Regions from separate parts of the Mesorhizobium sp. GW821-FHT04C10 genome, predicted to be linked through region 1. Evidence: riboswitches for the same ligand, from Rfam matches in the RefSeq annotation. Region 1 holds a riboswitch; each other region holds the start of a gene.

Evidence for each region. A riboswitch is a leader RNA that binds a small molecule or an ion and turns the genes downstream of it on or off. The one in region 1 is predicted to bind cobalamin.
Region 2: it holds a riboswitch for cobalamin, as region 1 does, so the genes downstream of both, AC07UC_RS25140 (DUF1636 family protein) here and AC07UC_RS18485 (DUF1636 family protein) in region 1, are expected to answer to the same signal.
Region 3: it holds a riboswitch for cobalamin, as region 1 does, so the genes downstream of both, bluB (5,6-dimethylbenzimidazole synthase) here and AC07UC_RS18485 (DUF1636 family protein) in region 1, are expected to answer to the same signal.

What each region holds. Positions count from the first base shown of each region.
Region 1 is NZ_JBWKTL010000001.1:3,823,160-3,829,082, forward strand. It holds gene cobW (cobalamin biosynthesis protein CobW) at 1-843, opposite strand, end outside; gene AC07UC_RS18485 (DUF1636 family protein) at 846-1,274, opposite strand; cobalamin riboswitch at 1,315-1,519, opposite strand; gene AC07UC_RS18490 (winged helix-turn-helix domain-containing protein) at 1,549-2,748, opposite strand; gene AC07UC_RS18495 (NADH-quinone oxidoreductase subunit A) at 3,138-3,503, shown strand; gene AC07UC_RS18500 (NuoB/complex I 20 kDa subunit family protein) at 3,494-4,075, shown strand; gene AC07UC_RS18505 (NADH-quinone oxidoreductase subunit C) at 4,080-4,682, shown strand; gene AC07UC_RS18510 (four helix bundle protein) at 4,717-5,094, shown strand; gene AC07UC_RS18515 (NADH-quinone oxidoreductase subunit D) at 5,161-5,923, shown strand, end outside.
Region 2 is NZ_JBWKTL010000001.1:5,154,082-5,160,004, forward strand. It holds gene AC07UC_RS25125 (FecCD family ABC transporter permease) at 1-379, opposite strand, end outside; gene AC07UC_RS25130 (ABC transporter substrate-binding protein) at 379-1,326, opposite strand; gene AC07UC_RS25135 (ABC transporter ATP-binding protein) at 1,372-2,160, opposite strand; gene AC07UC_RS25140 (DUF1636 family protein) at 2,157-2,555, opposite strand; cobalamin riboswitch at 2,646-2,850, opposite strand; gene AC07UC_RS25145 (AraC family transcriptional regulator) at 3,128-3,961, shown strand; gene AC07UC_RS25150 (bifunctional helix-turn-helix transcriptional regulator/GNAT family N-acetyltransferase) at 3,968-4,918, opposite strand; gene AC07UC_RS25155 (alanine racemase) at 5,252-5,923, opposite strand, start outside.
Region 3 is NZ_JBWKTL010000001.1:5,604,627-5,610,549, forward strand. It holds gene dxs (1-deoxy-D-xylulose-5-phosphate synthase) at 1-715, opposite strand, end outside; gene AC07UC_RS27310 (pirin family protein) at 818-1,738, opposite strand; gene AC07UC_RS27315 (DUF2277 domain-containing protein) at 1,779-2,045, opposite strand; gene AC07UC_RS27320 (exodeoxyribonuclease VII small subunit) at 2,158-2,409, opposite strand; gene AC07UC_RS27325 (histone deacetylase family protein) at 2,413-3,339, opposite strand; cobalamin riboswitch at 3,504-3,699, shown strand; partial or broken gene bluB (5,6-dimethylbenzimidazole synthase) at 3,792-4,376, shown strand; gene AC07UC_RS27335 (hypothetical protein) at 4,499-5,482, opposite strand; gene AC07UC_RS27340 (TetR/AcrR family transcriptional regulator) at 5,574-5,923, opposite strand, start outside.

The DNA of each region.
Region 1 (5,923 bases):
CTCCTGTTCGGCAGCGGTGGCGACGCGCTTTGCCAACTCGTCCGGATTGGCGATCGAGGGGATGTCGACGATGAAGGTGTCGAAGTCGTCATGCTCATGGTCGAACGCGCCGTCATGATGGGATTTGCGGTTCTCGATATCGTCCTCGACGGCGAGACCGAGGCCGAGCAGCACCGAGGGATCGACCTTGCCATGCGAGGTCGGCACGATCTTCACGGCGCGGGCGGAATGTTCGTTGACGATGGCATTGGCGCGGGCCGAGCCGGCGGCGTCCATCAGGTCGCTCTTCGACAGGATGATCAGGTCCGCGCAGGCGATCTGGTCCTCGAACACTTCCTCGACCGGGTCGTCATGGTCGAGGCTCTCATCCCCGGCGCGCTGCGCCTGCAGGGCGTCCATGTCGTTGGCGACGCGGCCTTCGGCTAATGCGGGGCCGTCGACCACGGCGATGACGCCATCGACGGTGACACGGCTCTTTACCGTCGGCCACTGAAAAGCCTGGACCAGCGGCTTGGGCAGGGCCAGGCCCGAGGTTTCGATCAGGATGTGGTCGACCTTCGGCGTCAACGACAGGATCTGGTCGAGCGCCGGCACGAAATCGTCGGCCACGGTGCAGCAGATGCAGCCATTGGCCAGTTCGACGATATTTTCCTCCGGGCAGGTGTCGATGCCGCAGCCCTTCAAAATCTCGCCGTCAATGCCGATGTCGCCGAACTCGTTGACGATGATGGCGATACGCTTGCCGCCGGCGTTTTCCAGGAGATGGCGGACCAGCGTCGTCTTGCCGGCGCCGAGGAAGCCGGTGACGACGGTGCAGGGGACGCGGGATACGGAAGCGCTCATGATCAGTCCTTCAGCATGTCGAGGGGAGGGATGCGGGCAACAAGGCCGCGCTTGAGGGAATCGGGGCGGCCGCGCCACGGGATGAGGCCGTCGGTCGAGGTGGCGAAGAGTTTGGCGCCGGTGACGAGGTCGGCGCCGCTGGCCACGGTCAGGTCGCCGAAGACATAACTCCAGCAGCCATCGCGCAGGATCGCGGCGCTCAGCCGGCGCTTGCAGTTGCCGAGACATTCCACCGTGCGGACGCGGATGTTGTCATCGGCTGCGGCGCGGCGCGTGTCCTCAGCCAACAGTTCGCCGGCGCGGGGATGGGCGTCGGAACCGGTCTCGTCGCGACAGGAGGCGCAGACGATGACCGTGACGTCGGCCAAGGCTTCGCTGTCGGCGGACGAATTGTCCGCTGTGCCAGCCGAAAAACTGCCGTTCTGGTCCAAAAAGCCGGGCTCCTTGCCCGGAAACCCGCCGGGCGATCGGATTCTCTTGTCGCAGACGGCAGGTCTCCTGGCTCGCGGGTCATCGCCTTGGGTGCCGCCTTCCCGGGAAACTCCCAGTGGCTTTCGGCCTTGGCTCTTCGCTTACAGTTGCGGGGACAGCCGCGGATTTGAGATCGAAATCCCGCACCGCATTCCCTCTTAGCCCCTGCCGTTGCGGGCAGGGGACCGTCTGGACCGGATTTAGGCTTTTGCAGGCAGCGGTGTCAACGCACGGCTACGACACGGCGATGTCGGCCAGCGCCGGACCCAGATCGCCTGCCGGAGTCACGTCCATGCGTTCAAGGCCAAGCCAGCCCTGCATCTGCTTCAATTCCTCGAAGAGCTGAGCGGCGGTTTCAGGCGGCGCGCCGGGCTCGGGGTAGGCGGCATGGACGCGCAGGACGCTCGCCGGCCGGTCCGCCTTGAGGTCGACGCGCGCGACGATCCTGTCGCCAAGCAGGAAGGGGAGGACGTAATAGCCGTATTGGCGCTTTTCAGCCGGCGTGTAGATTTCGATGCGGTAGTGGAAATCGAACAGCCGCTCCGAGCGCGAGCGCTCGAAGACGACCGGATCGAAGGGCGCCAGCAAAGCACGCGCCTCGATTTTCCGGGGCAGGCGCGCGTCCTTGTGAAGGTAGGCCGGCTTGTCCCAGCCTTCGACGCGTACCGGCAGCAATTCGCCCGACTCGACCAGTTCCTCCAACCGACCCTTCATGTCGGCCGGCGACAGCCGGAAATAGTCGCGCAGGTCGCCCGATGTCGCCACGCCATGGGCGCGGGCCGAGATGCGCAGCAATTCGAGGTGCGCGTCCCGGGCCGGGGGCACCGGCAGGTCGAGGATCGCCTGCGGCAACACGCGCTCCGGCAAATCATAGAAGCGCTCGAAGCCGCGGCGGTGCGCCGTGGTGATGCGCCCGGCCCAGAACAGCCATTCGAAGGCATGCTTGGCATGGCTCCAGCCCCACCAGCCGCCCGAACCTTTCTGGCCTTCGAGCGCCGAAGCGGCGATCGGGCCGCGCTCGACGACCGCGCGGTAGATGTCTTCTATATAGGCGGCGTGTTCGCGGCCCCATTTGGCCAGTCCCAGATACATTTCATCGCCTTGCTCGGCTCGCTGCATGCGCCAGCGCATCAGCGGGTAGGTCTCGACCGGCAGGAACGAGGCCTCGTGCGCCCAGTATTCGAAGACTGTGCGTTTGCGCGTCAAGGCGGCATTGTCGAGCAGCGTGAGCGGGTAGGGGCCCAGGCGCGAATAGAGCGGCATATAATGAGCACGCACCACCGCACTGACGGAATCGATCTGCAGCAGGCCGGTGCGGGAGAGCACACGGGCGAAATGGCGGCGGTCAGGTGTGCCATTCGGGCGCGGATCGAGAAACCCTTGAGCGGCGAGTGCAATGCGGCGGGCGGCGGCAAGCGAGATTTTTTCCTTCATGCAGGCATCACTCTGAGGGGCTTCGGCTGTGGGTCGAGTCTTTGTCTGGGCAGGTTCTTGTCTTAAAACCGGGGTCCACTTTTGCGGAACCTGCGTGGTGATTCCAACCCATGCTAGCAGGGTTTTGGCGGCAACCATGTCAGGAGAGAAAAGTGGAGTAAAAAGCGAAGGAAATCAAACAGGAGCGGATCGGACCAGTTTCTCCGGATATGCCGTCCAGGTCGGCGTTTTGAACAAGGTTTGACTTGCTTCGCTGGAAGTGCTGCGCTAACCCTCGCCGCGTTGCAGCATAGGCCCCTTAAAACGGTTCAGCGGTTAAACTGTCACGCTTCCGCATTAAGGTCCGGTGCTGTAATCAAAGTGGATTGGCGCCAACGGAAAGCCGCTGCATGAACGCACTTCTCAGTTCGTACCTGCCTATCGTCCTGTTCATAGGCGTGGCACTGGTCGTCGGCCTGGCGCTGCTGGCCGCCCCGTTCCTGGTGGCCTACCGCAATCCCGATCCCGAAAAGCTTTCCGCCTACGAGTGCGGTTTCAACTCGTTCGACGATGCCCGCATGAAATTCGACATCCGTTTCTACCTGGTGTCGATCCTGTTCATCATCTTCGACCTGGAAGTGGCCTTCCTGTTCCCCTGGGCCGTGTCCTTCTCGAAGATCGGCATGCTCGGCTTCTGGTCGATGATGGTGTTTTTGGCAGTGCTGACCATCGGCTTTGCCTATGAATGGAAAAAAGGAGCGCTGGAATGGGATTGAACGACAGTTCAGGCACCCTCGTCGCGCCGAAGCCGAAGGGCATTATCGATCCCAATACCGGCAGGCCGGTGGGGGAGGACGATCCCTTCTTCCTCGAAATCAACAATGAGCTTGCCGACAAGGGCTTTCTGGTCACCTCGACCGAGGCGCTGATCACCTGGGCGCGCTCGGGCTCGCTGATGTTCATGACCTTTGGTCTGGCGTGCTGCGCGGTCGAGATGATCCACACCTCGATGCCGCGCTACGACTCGGAACGGTTCGGCGTCGCGCCGCGCGCGTCTCCGCGCCAGTCCGACATCATGATCGTCGCCGGCACGCTGACCAACAAGATGGCGCCGGCGCTGCGCAAGGTCTACGACCAGATGCCGGAGCCTCGCTACGTCATCTCGATGGGCTCCTGCGCCAATGGCGGCGGCTACTACCACTATTCCTATTCGGTGGTGCGCGGCTGCGACCGCGTCGTGCCTGTCGACATCTATGTGCCCGGCTGCCCGCCGAGCGCCGAAGCTTTGCTCTACGGCATTCTTCTCCTGCAGAAGAAAATCCGCCGCACCGGCACGATCGAACGGTAAATCCATGGCCGCATCCCTGAGCGAACTGTCGACCTATCTCGGCGAAAAGCTGATCGGTCGCGTCAACGACGCGGTGCTCGCCTATGGCGAGCTCACCATCCATGTCGAGCCGCGCGACCTCATCGAAGTGGTGACCTTCCTGCGCGACGATGCGCGCTGCCAGTTCATCTCGATCATCGATGTCTGTGGGGCCGATTATCCGTCGCGGGCCAAGCGCTTCGACGTCGTCTACCACCTGTTGTCGCCGAAGCAGAATGTGCGCATCCGCGTCAAGGTGCAGGCCGACGAGGAGACGATGGTGCCATCGATCACCGGCGTCTATCCGGGCGCCGACTGGTTCGAACGGGAGACCTACGATCTCTATGGCGTGCTGTTCTCGGGCCATCCCGACCTGCGCCGCCTGTTGACCGATTACGGTTTCGAAGGCCATCCGCTGCGCAAGGATTTCCCGCTGACCGGCTTTGTCGAGGTGCGTTACGACGACGAAGCCAAGCGGGTCATCTACGAGCCTGTGGAATTGAAGCAGGAATTCCGCAATTTCGATTTTCTTTCCCCTTGGGAAGGCACGGATTACGTGCTGCCCGGGGACGAAAAAGCGAAACAGTGAGTAGGGAAGTAGTGAGTAGTCAGTAGGGAAAGAATTGGAGCAACGGATCGAATCTTATCGCGACTTGAAGGTGTGGCAATCGGCGATGACGCTCGCCGAAGATTGTTACCGCTTCACCAAAGAGTTTCCGAGGGATGAGATTTACGGCATGACCTCTCAGATGCGCCGATCAGCAGTTTCGATCGCGGCGAACATCGCAGAGGGATACGGTCGGGAAAACAGAGGGTCGTTCATTCAATTTTTGCGCGTGGCGCAAGGCTCGTTGAAGGAACTGGAAACGCACACACTGCTGGCATGCCGGGTTGGCTTGCTGCGAAAAGACAATGAGACTGAGCTGCTGCTGCGATGCGAAGAGATTGGAAAAATGATGAGATCTCTTATCCGAACGGTGCAGGCCAAGCAGGCGGAATGAAGCAGGCATTGAGATTGATGATCACTACTCACTACTCACTACTGACTCTTCGCCAGAGGCGCCACAATGGCTGAGACCTCCGTCCGCAATTTCAACATCAATTTTGGACCTCAACACCCTGCGGCGCATGGTGTTTTGAGGTTGGTTCTCGAGCTGGACGGCGAAGTCGTCGATCGCGTCGATCCGCATATCGGGCTCTTGCATCGCGGCACGGAGAAGCTGATCGAGGCCAAGACCTATCTGCAGGCTGTGCCCTATCTCGACCGGCTCGATTATTGCGCGCCGATGAACCAGGAACATGCATTCGCTCTTGCCGCCGAGCGCCTGCTCGGCATCGAGGTGCCGAAGCGCGGCCAGCTGATCCGCGTGCTCTATTGCGAAATCGGCCGCATCATGTCGCACATCCTCAATGTGACGACGCAGGCCATGGACGTCGGCGCGCTGACGCCGCCGCTGTGGGGTTTCGTCGAGCGCGAAAAGCTGATGGTGTTCTATGAGCGCGCCTCCGGCTCGCGCATGCATGCCGCCTATTTCCGCCCCGGCGGCGTCCATCAGGACCTGCCGCGTCAGCTGGTCGAGGACATCGGCAAGTGGATCGACCCGTTCCTGAAGTCGATCGATGATCTCGACAAGTTGCTGACCGGCAACCGCATCTTCAAGCAGCGCAATGTCGATATCGGCATTGTTTCGCTGGCCGATGCCTGGGCCTGGGGCTTTTCGGGCGTCATGGTGCGTGGTTCGGGCGCGGCATGGGACCTGCGCAAGTCGCAGCCCTACGAATGCTATTCGGAAATGGACTTCGACATTCCGATCGGCAAGAACGGCGACT
Region 2 (5,923 bases), 1.3 Mb from region 1:
CGGTGATGACGGAAACAGCGCCGGCGGCGGCCCCCGACGACAGGCCGAACAGGAAAGGATCGGCGAGATCGTTGCGGGTCACCGTCTGCAGCAAAGCACCTGTTATACCGAGGCCGGCACCGACACAGACCGCCAGGATCGTGCGCGGCAGCCTGAGATCGACGACGATCTTGCCGACCGGGCCCGACACCTGGTGTTCATGCAGCCCGACGGCATGGCCAAGCGAGGCGATGACGTCGGTCAGCGGGATCAGCGTCGACCCATAGGCTATCGACAGCAGCACGAGGGCGACGACCGCCACCGTGCCCGCCACCATGGCCAGCGCGAATGCCTTGTGCCCGGAAAGCGCGCCGGATTTTTGCCCTGGGGCAAGAAGCATCAGAACGCTTCCGGATGCATCGCCTTGGCGATCTTGGCGATCGCCTCGATGTTTGCCGGTCCAGGCGTCAGTTCGGCATAGCGAAGGGCCACGAAGCGCTCGTTCTTGACCGCGTCCGTCTCCTTCATCGCCGGATGCGCCTTCAGGAAATCGAGCAGTTTCCTGTAGCCGCCGCCATCCTGGTAGTCGAGCAGGATGAGGAATTGCGGATTGCGCGAGGCCACGGTTTCCCAGTCGGTGTTGCCCCAGCTGGTGTCCATGTCGGCCATGATGTTGTCACCGCCGGCGGCTGATATCATGGCGCTGGGAATGGCGAACTTTCCGGCGGTGAACGGCTTGTCCTCGCCGGAATCATAGAGGAACACGCGGGTTCCCTTGGCGTCGCCGACCTTCGCGGTGATGTCGGCGAGTTGCGCCTTCCAGCCGGCGACAAGCTTCTGCGCCTCGGTCTCCTTGCCAAAGATCTTGCCCAGCTTTTCAACATCGCCATAGAGCAGGTCCATGGAAGCCGCCGGGCGGTTCTTGTCGAGATGGACGCAGCTCTCGGTCAACACCAGTGTCTTGATGCCGTGCGGGGCGAGCGTGTCGGGCGTCACGTCGCCGCCCGGCTTCATGCCATAGTACCAGCCGGCGAAGAAGAAATCGGGCTCGACGGCGACCAGGTTCTCGAGCGTCGGGTATTTGGGCGCGAGTTCCGGGATGGAGCCCTGCTCGGCCTTGAATTCGGGGCCGACCTTGTACCATCCGGTGATGCCGGTCAGGCCGACGATCGACGGCTGCAGCTTCAGCGCGAAGGCCATCTCGGCCATGTTGAGATCATGGATGACTGCGCGCTTGGGCGGCGCGTCGAAGGTCAGCGGCTTGCCGCAACTGTCGACGGTGACGGGGAAAGCGAAGGCGGTAGAGGCCAGCAAGGAAAAGACGAGCAACAAGGCGAGACGTTTCACGGATTTTGCTCCTTGGTTGAACAGTGCTGATGAGGGATGGTTCGATCAGGATGGCGGCGCGGCGCGGTTCGGAACATCGAACACCGTCAGTTCACGGTCCTCGGTGGGGTGGCGCAGGCGAAACACGTCGACGCCGAAAATTTCGCGGATCAGCTGTTGCGTCAGCGCTTCGCGCGGTGCGGCCAACGCGTGCAGCCGCGCTTCGTTCATCACCGCGACCCTGGTGGCGAACGGCGCCACCAGGGCCAGGTCGTGCAGCACCGCGATCACCGTCATGCCGAAGCCGGCGACGAGTTCGAGAAGCTCGCCGCGAGCACGCGGGTCGAGATGGTTGGTCGGCTCGTCGAGGAACAACACTTTCGGTTGCTGCGCGATGGCGCGCGCCAGCTGGGCGCGTTGGCGCTCCCCGCCAGACAGCGAGCCAATGGTGCGGCCAAGCAGCGGCAGAAGGCCGGTCCGGCGCAGCGCGTCCACCACGATGTCACGCTCCTCGCTCCTGCGCCTCAGGCCGGCATGCGGAACGCGGCCAAGTTCGACATAGTCGATCACCGCCAGCCGCGGATCCGGCTGGTCGGTCTGGCCGACGACGGCCATGTGCAAGGCCCGCTCGGCTGTCGAGATCCTGTCCAGGCGTCGCCCGCCAAGCGTCACCTCGCCCGAACTTGGCCTGAGCATGCCCGATAGCATGCGCAGCAGCGTCGTCTTGCCGGCGCCATTGGGGCCGATGATGGCGAGACGATCGCCGGTGGCGATCGAAAGGCTGACCGCATGGACCAGATTCCGGCCATTCGCCACGGCACCCAGGTCGCGCGCCTCGAGGAGTGGCATTGTCATCGACTATCACCCGCCAGCTTGCCCGGCGCCGGGATGCGGGCCAGCGTCTTGCCGGCCAGCCGCGGCGGACGTTGTCCGGAATTGCACCAACCGTCGGCGAGCGAGGCGTAAAGCCTGGCAAATCGCACGAGATCACCGGCGTCGGCCTCGGCATCGACGGAGCCGAAGAGATAGGTGGCCTTGCCCGGCGCCTGGAAGGCTACCGTCAGCGGCCGTGCGCAGCCCGCCATGCATTCGACGCCTTCGATCGTGAAGCCATGCGCCACGGCGGGTTCATCATGGGCCGAGAGCCGGGAGCACAAATCGGCGCACAGGCTTTCGCCCGACCGGATACCGGTCGGAACGTCACGGCAAAGCGTGCACACGATGATGCGGTGATCGATAGCGCCGTCCAACTTCCGTCACTTTCCAAAACTGGCGACGGAAGGATGTTGGCGAGACGGCCGACAAGACCGACGTCCACGTTTCCTCCCGGCACACCCCGTCCGGTCAACTCAGTGATGGCAGGTCTCCTGGCTCGCGGGTCGTTGCGCAATCCTGCCTTCCCAGCCTTGCCGGCCAGTGGCATTTCGGATCTTGCTCACCGCTTACAGTTGCGGGGGCAGCCACGGCTTCGACCTATTGGGTCTCACCGTGTTCCCTTTTCACCCCTCGCCTTTCGACTCGGGGACCATCACCACTCGATCGTAGTTTTCCCCCAATTGCTTCGCAACGGATTTCTCGGTGCATTGTCGATCCCGCGGCGGCGCTGAACTTACAGACGTAATGTAATTACATTACGATTTAAATCGTACCGCTCGGCTAAGTCAAGTGAGGCTTCTGCCCGAAAGAAGACATCGAGCCAGTCTCGCTCCTGGAGATGCGGCTGGCCGCGGAGCGTTGCCGTCCGGATTGCACGGCAAGCGCAATTTCGATCAAACTGCCGCGCGCGAAGGCGGCAAGATGATCCGCTCAATGCGAGGAACCCATGAACCCGACCGAGAAAGCGCTGTGGTTTGTCGAGAGCCATCTGCCGGAGGCGATCTCGCTCGACGATGTCGCCCAAAGCAGCGGCGTGTCGCGCTTTCATGTGACGCGCGCCTTCGGCGCTGCCACCGGCCGCTCGGTCATGGGCTACATGCGCGCACGCAGGCTGACCGAGGCGGCGCGCAGGCTGGCCGGCGGAGCCCCCGACATCCTCTCGGTGGCGCTCGATGCCGGCTACAGCTCGCATGAGGCTTTCACCCGCGCCTTCCGCGACCAGTTCGGCACCACGCCCGAGATGGTGCGCGCGCAAGGCTCGACCAAGACCCTCGACCTCGTGGAGCCGATCCTGATGGACCAATCCTTTCTTTCCGCTCTCGAACCACCACGCTTCGAGACCAGCCGGCCGTTGCTGATCGCTGGGCTCGGCGAACGCTACACCTGTGAAACCAGCGCCGCCATTCCGATGCAGTGGCAACGCTTCGGTCCCTATATCTGCAACATTCCGGGCGAGACCGGCGACGTCGCCTACGGCGTCTGCGCCAACGGCGACGATGCCGGCAATTTCGACTACGTCGCCGGTGTCGAGGTCACCGATTTTTCCGACCTTCCAAGGGAACTCAGCCGCGTGCGCATACCCGCCCAGAAATATGCGGTGTTTGCGCATCGCGAGCACATCTCGACCATCCGCCGCACCGTCAACACGATCTGGAACAAATGGCTGCCGGCCTCCGGGCACGAGATAGCGGACGCGCCGGAATTCGAACGCTACGGTCCGGAGTTCGATCCGCGCAGCGGCAATGGCGGACTGGAGATCTGGGTGCCGATCAAGGATTGACCGGCACTACAATTCCAAGTCCCAGGTCTGGCCGACCAGATCCTTGCCGAAGGAGTGGTGAGGTTCTTCCTCGGTCAGTGTGAAGCCGACCGCCTGGTAGATGTGCCGGGCGGCTATCAGGATATCGTTGGTCCACAAGGTCAGCGTCTTGTAGCCCTTCGCACGGGCAAAGCCGATGCATTCCTCGACCAGCCGCCTGCCGATGCCGAGGCCACGCGCCGAAGGTTCGACATAGAGCAGGCGCAGCTTCGCCACCTCGGGCGATTTACGCACGACGAAGACCGAGCCGACGACCTCGCCATCACGCTCGGCGATCCAGCTTCGTTCCCATTTCGGGTCGAAGGATTTGACGAATGCCGCGAGGATTTCGGCAACCAGCGCCTCATAGGTTTCGTCCCAGCCATAGTCCTGCGCGTAGAGCATGCCTTGCCGGCGGATGATCCAGCCAATGTCGCCGACCTGCAGGGGCCGCAACAGATAAGGGATCCTTGGCTCGGCGCTTTCACCCAGCAGAGCCTGGACCGTCCGCATGGATTTCACCAGCCGGTCCTGCTCCGACGCAGGCAGCCGATCGAGGAGCGCCGCGACCTGGTCGTGCGAATCCTTGTTCAGCGGCGCGAAGGCATTCCTGCCCGCCAGCGTCAGCGCAATCGACGATTGCCTGGCGTCCGAAACCACCGTCGACCTGGAGATGAGGTGAAGGCGCTCGAACTTCTTCAGCAGACGGCTGACATAGCCGGCGTCGAGACCGAGGTCGCGCCCGAGGTCCGTCGCGGTCAGACCGTCGCGGTGCGCCAGTTCGTAGAGCACGCGCGCCTCGGTCAGCGAGAAGGCGCTTTTCAGCAGCCCTTCGTCGAGCAGCCCGATCTGGCGGGTGTAGAAGCGGTTGAAAGCCCGCACCGCGTCGATCAGGTCTTTGTTGGGCGCTTCGTTACCGGGCTGATGGTGAATCGTCATGGGCATCTCCTGTCCGCACAGGATTGATCATTTGGTTGACTTAGTCAATAAAATGGTTGACCCGACGCACCTCACAACTTCGTCATTCTAGGGCGGAGCAAGGAGCGAAGCGACGCGCGCAGACCCTGGAATCCATTCCGTGACGGTGGCCGAAGCGCGCCACGCCGCAGAACGGGCTTCATGGGTCTGCATTAGGCGCCAAGAATCCATTTCGTTGCATAGCGGAAGGGTAACGGCATGGATTCTAGGATCTGCGCTCCGCTTCGCGTCGCTCCGCCCTAGAATGACGACATCGCGGGGTCGGTGCGCCAATCACGACCGCAGTGGCGCCCCTCAACCCATCGGCAACACCGGCCAGCGATCAACGATCTTGCCGCCAGAAAATACCGCGATCGGCCCGAATTGCTGCAGCACAGCCTCGCTCTGCGTCGGCCTCAGAAAGGCATAATCCCCCGGCTTCACCTGCGCTGTTGCCGGCAGGCTCATGAATTGCTGGTTGGAGGAAAACCCCATCAGACCGTTTGGTTTCATGCCTTCCGGGAACACCGCTTCGGCCATCCACTTGCCGCCATAGAGATAGCAGCCTTTGCGCGGGAAGAGGCCGAGCGCCTGCAAGGCCTTCGAGAACCAGACCGGGCCTGGCAGCGCCGCATCGGCCGCCTTGAGGATCGGGGTGGCGATGAAGGCGGCCGGCTGGAATCCGTTGAGCCCCGGCTTGTCGAAATCGCTGGGCAGGACGAAAGCCGAGCCGATCGAGACTTCGTTGGCAACGCCCGCGCCATGCAGCAGCGCCGTCTTCGAGCCGCCGATGTTGAGGATGCGGCGCTGATCCGGTTCGAGTGCCACGACGAAATCTGCCGCCAGCGCCGAGGCTTTCATCAACGCCTTGGCAGCACCGCCAAACAGCCCGGGGATTTCCGGCGCATGCGCCTCATAGGCCATGATGCCTTCGCAACACAGGCCCTTCGGCACCGTCAGCGCCTTGATCTCGGCCGGGCGGGCAAA
Region 3 (5,923 bases), 1.8 Mb from region 1:
CGGTGACGTAGCCGCGCGCATGCTCGACCGCCCTTGTAATCGCACGATCGGCACGCTTGCCGAGATAGGACGTCAGTTTCTTGCCGAAGTCGCGCAGGCCGGCATAGGCCTTGCCCGAGGCCAGCCGCGCCAGATAGGCGCTCATCGCACCGGTAGGCGGCGCGATCGACATGTCGTTGTCGTTGAGGATGACGATGAGCCGGGCATCGAGCGCGCCGGCATTGTTCATCGCCTCATAGGCCATGCCGGCCGACATGGCGCCGTCGCCGATGACGGCTATGACATTGTTGCGGCCGCCGGAGAGGTCGCGGGCAGCGGCCATGCCGAGGCCTGCCGATATCGACGTCGAGGAATGGGCGGCGCCGAAGGGATCGTATTCGCTCTCGGCGCGGCGGGTGAAGCCGGACAGGCCGCCTTCCTGGCGCAGCGTGCGGATGCGATCGCGGCGGCCGGTCAGAATCTTGTGCGGATAGGCCTGATGGCCGACATCCCAGATCAGCCGGTCGTCCGGGGTGTTGAAGACATAGTGCAGCGCGATCGTCAGTTCGACCACGCCAAGGCCGGCGCCAAGGTGACCACCGGTGCGGGACACCGCGTCGACCAGCTCGAGGCGAAGTTCTGATGCCAGTTGCGGCAGTTCGCTCTCGTCAAGCGCGCGCAAATCCGCCGGAATGCGGACCTTGTCGAGAAGCGGCGTATGCGGCGTTGCGTTCACGGGAGCTCGGGCTTTCTGTTCAACGGCGGGATAGGCCGCCAGCCTGCGAAAGTAAATGCGTGTCGGCGACGCGGATCAAGCAGGTCCCCTCGCCGATTTTCCTCAGCTCTCCGGCAGCGGAATAAACTCTTTCTCGTCCCCGGGAACGATATCGAAGCGGCCCGTCTTCCATTCCTGCTTGGCCTGTTCGATGCGCTCCTTGGAGGAAGAGACGAAATTCCACCAGATGTAGCGCTGCGAGCCGAGGGAGGCGCCGCCGAACAGCATGAAATGCGCACCGGTTTGCGACGACACGATGATCTCGTCGCCGGGCCGGAACACCAGCAGGCGTTCAGCAGGGAAGACGTCACCCGAAATCGTGACCTCGCCTTCCAGTGTGTAGATGGCGCGCTCCTCGGCATCGGCCGGGATCTTTATGCTGGCGCCGGGCGCCAGCCTGAGATCGGCATAGAGGGTCTCGGCGTCGGCCCGTACCGGGGAACGCAGTCCCTGGAGGTTACCGATCACAACGCGGCCTTTGACGCCTTCGGCATCGATCTCGGGCAGCCGCAAGGCAGCGGTGTTCTCGAATACGGGCGCCACTTCCTCCTTGCCGTCCGGCAGTGCCAGCCATGTCTGCAGGCCGGAGATCGACATCGGCGCGCCGCGCAATTCCTCGGGCGTGCGCTCGGAGTGCACGATGCCACGGCCGGCGGTCATCAAATTCACGTCGCCGGGCTGGATGACCATTTCGGTACCGAGCGAATCGCGATGCCTGATCTTGCCGTCGAACAGATAGGTCACCGTCGACAGGCCGATATGCGGATGCGGACGGACGTCGAGCGCCTGGCCCGCACGCAGGATCGCCGGACCCATGCGATCGAAGAAGATGAACGGCCCGACCAGCCGCCTCCTGGCGGTCGGCAAGGCGCGACGGACCTCGAAGCCGCCAATGTCCTTGGCGTTCGGGATGACCATCAGTTCGATCTGGTCGCTGGCAAAGGCGTCGCCGGCCTCAGGGTCTTTCCCCGGGAAGAAGCTCATGAACTCTCCTTATCAGCGTTCGGTGACCGCTTTGGCGGCATCAGGCAAAGCGGATCGCCGCCTTTGCCCGCAGTTTGGCGGCCACTTCTTCGCGGTTGCGCGGATGCTGGTGGGTTTCGAGCGAATCGAGAAGTTCGCGCGCCGATGCCGCGATGGCCTCCACGGCGTGGTCGAACGCATGCTGGTTCTGTCTCGATGGCCGCGTCGTTCCGCTCAGCTTGCGGACAAATTGAAGGGCTGCGTCGCGCACTTCGTCATTAGTTGCCGGCGGATCAAAATTGAACAGGGTCTTGATGTTTCTGCACATCGCTTCCGTATCTCCTCTTGTCCTGGAGCTGTTTCAATCGGGACGAGTTTTATCCTCACTCATGATCGTGTCCAAAAACCGGTGAGGCAAGACCATGGTTGGCGGCCATGCCTCAGTCCGCGTCGAGCGGCTCTGTTCCAACCGGCTTGCCGTCGCGCGACAATCTGATCTTCTCGACCTTGTCCTCGGCCGCCTTCAGCAGCCGGTCGCAATGCGCCTTCAGGGCCTCACCACGCTCATAGATGCGGATCGACTGGTCGAGCGGCACATCGCCACGCTCCAGATCATCGACGATCTTCTCCAGCGCGTCGAGTGCCTGTTCGAAGCTCATCGCCTTGACGTCTTCGTTGGTCTCAGCAGCCATCATTCATCCTTTCATCAGTCGCCCGACATGGGCGGCGACCGAAAATGCCAGTCCCTGCAGATCGTAGCCGCCCTCAAGCAGGCTGACGAGCCGGTTGCCGCTGTGGCGGGCGGCGCGCTGCATCAGCTGGCCGGTCGCCCAGTCGAAATCGTCCTCGGTCAGGTTGATCTCGGCCAACGGATCACGGTGATGCGCGTCGAAACCGGCCGAAATGATAATCAGGTCGGGTGCGAAATTGTCGAGCGCCGGCAGGACGCGCGACAGGAAGGCATCGCGAAACACCTCGCTGCCTGTCTGCGGCGCCAGTGGTGCGTTGACGATGTTACCGGCGCCGGTCTCGCTCTTTGCGCCAGTGCCGGGATAAAGCGGCATCTGGTGCGTCGAGCAATAGAGCACCGAGGGATCGTCCCAGAAAATATCCTGCGTGCCATTGCCGTGGTGCACATCCCAGTCGACGACAGCGACACGCTCGACGCCGTGCTTCTTCTGCGCATAGCGGGCCGCGATCGCCGCCGTGTTGAAGAAGCAAAAGCCCATTGCGGTGGTCTTTTCGGCATGGTGGCCGGGTGGCCGGGCGGCGACGAAGACATTGTCGGCGCGGCCCGCGAAGACGTCGTCGACGGCCGCGTTGGCAGCGCCGATCGCGGTTATCACCGCCTGCCAGCTCTTCGGGCTGGCGGTGGTGTCGGCATCGATGCGGGCAATGCCCTCGTCAGGGATGGCGGCGCGCACGCGCGCGACGAAATCGGCCGGATGCGCGTAAAGGATGGTGGCCTCGTCGCCTTCAGGCGCCTTGACGCGGTCAAGCTCGGCAAAGGCTTCGTCGTCAAGCACGCGCTCGATGGCGCGCAAGCGGTCCGGCCGCTCGGGGTGACCGGGGGGCGTGATGTGCTCAAGGAAGATCGGATGCGTGTAGAGACGAGTGGCCATCGTCCCTATCTAGTGCCCCAACGCCGCGATGGCCATGCGTCGCGGCCCGATGGCTGGGGAAAATCGCTTCTGCGTCCATTGGCGTCGCTGTGGGGATTGGCGCCGCGAACACTTCGGCATAAGGTCGCCGTCACTGCCTGGTGCCCGCCAGTTTGTTTGTCTAGCCGCATTCTGCGGCGCCAAGTGATTCCACTTGGCTGCAAATGCTCTGGCGGGAGAATCGGGAACACGGTTGAATTCCGTGGCGTGCCCAACGCTGTGAGGGGGACCGCGCCGGTAAATGCCACTGTCGATGACGGGAAGGCACCGGACGCGGGTTGATCCCGAGCCAGAAGACCGGCCTGGCAGGCACCGTCATCCGCATGGTCAGGCGGAGGACATGGTTTGCAATCGCAAGGGGACAAGCGATGCCGGATGCTATGACCGCTCCTGTCAGCGACGGATTTGACCAGATGGCGCGCGACGCGGTCTACCGCGCCATGTTCACGCGGCGCGATGTGCGCAGTCATTTCCTGCCTGCTCCTCTCGACGATGAGGTGCTGGCGCGGCTGCTGCTTGCCGCCCATCACGCGCCGTCGGTCGGGTTCATGCAGCCGTGGAATTTCATCGTCATCCGCGATGCCGCGCGACGGGAGAAAGTGCGCGATCTGTTCCTCGCCGCGCGAGAACAGGAACTGCCCGAAATCGAGGAAGAACGGCAGGCGCTTTACCGCAAGCTGAAGCTGGAAGGCATCTGCGAAAGCGCGCTCAACATCTGCATCACCTGCGACCGCCAGCGCTCGAAGGGCTCGCCACTGGGACGTTGGCACAATCCGGAGATGGACCTCTACAGCACGGTCTGCGCGGTGCAGAATTTCTGGCTGGCGGCACGCGCCGAAGGCGTCGGCGTCGGCTGGGTCAGCATCATCGAGGCGCAGGCACTGAAAAGCCTGCTGTCCATTCCCGACCATGTAACGCCGATCGCTTATCTCTGCGTCGGCCGGGTTTCCGAATTCGCGCCCAAACCGGACCTTGAAACGCACGGCTGGGGCCGGCGCCTGCCCCTGCCCGAACTGATCATGAGCGAGACCTTTTGCGGGCAAGGCGAGGCACCGCTCAAGTCAGCGGTGGCGTGCCTGAACGCCGTCGATACCGCGCAGGCGACCGCCTGCCCGGCCGATCAGCGCGTCGCGCCGGCCGCGCCCCAGCGCGAGCCGCCGAAGGAGGAAAGCGCCTTGTCCTTGAGTTCCCGGAACTTCGACGACGCCTCGGCCAGCCTCGCATCCCAGGCGGGATCAGGCACCTGGCCGGCTATGGTCCTGAAATAGACCTGCATCAGGCAGGCGATGGCGAAAGGTTCGATGAACGCCGCCTTGAAGGCCCAGGCAAAGACGATGGCCAGCACGAAGGCCCAGCCGGCGAGTTGTCCGGGCATCAGGAAGAGAATGGCGCCGGCCGGCGCCAGCATCAGCAGGAAGATCACGAACGACACGCCCCACATGATGACCGCCAGCCAGACGGCGTTCTTGACCATGGTCTTGCCGTTCTGGGCGTAGAGAACGACGCCCTGCCGCGCGGCTTCGAAGGGTGAGGACGAGTTGATGCGGATGTTGTAGCCGAGGATGATCTCGTCGACATAGGTCAACGACAGGCGGATCACCGTGTTGATGAAGGACACCAGGCCGCTCAGGCCCGGAATGGGCAGAAAGGCGGCGACGCCGCCGAGCAGGCCGGTGATGGCGCGGATGGCGCCCTTGACCAGCTGGTCGACGACGAAAAGGATGTTGGCCTCGGCGAAACGCTCGGTCACGACCTGCCGGGCATAGGCGATCTGGTTCTGGCCGTCAGGGACATCATGGCCGTCGATCAGGTGGACCATGACGGCGATATGGCCGGCCTTGACGACGTAGAGGATGTATTCGCGGATCCAGTAGACGGCGATAGAGACGATACCGAAACCGACCACGCCGCCCCACAGGGCAAAGGACAGCGGCCCATCGGGATCGGTGGAGATATGGCCGACGCCATAGCCGACCGAGGCGCCGGTGCCGGTCGCCATGATGTAGGCCAGCGTGATGCCGAAATAGACGATCATGCGAAAGACAATGAAAGGCCAGGTCCGCATCATGATGGACACCGACCTGCCGATCTCGAAATCCCACATGCCCCGAATCTCCCCTCAGAGATGGCTGGGGAGGATGCGCTCTAACCGAAGATTGTCAATCATGGGCGGGCACCAGGCCGCAGACGGGACTTCAGCTCGATTGCGGACCCGGTTCCTTGAGCAGACCCTCAAGCAGTTGCTTGAACGCCGCCACCACCTTCCTCGACGTGGCTTCGGGGTCGTTTGAATTGGCGATCCGCTGCGACGCCTGGCTGCTCGCCCCGTTGATAAGCCGTGCGGCCGTTTCAGGGTCGACGCCCGGGACGACCACACCTTCCCCCTGCAACGCGGTCAGATGATCGGTCATTGAGCCGACGCAGGCATTGGCATTCGACCATTGTGCCGGATCGCCCAGCACAGCAGGGCCATCCCGGAACATGATGCGCTGGATTTCCGGCTCCAGCGCCATCTCGATATAGGTGGTGCATTCGTCGACGAAAC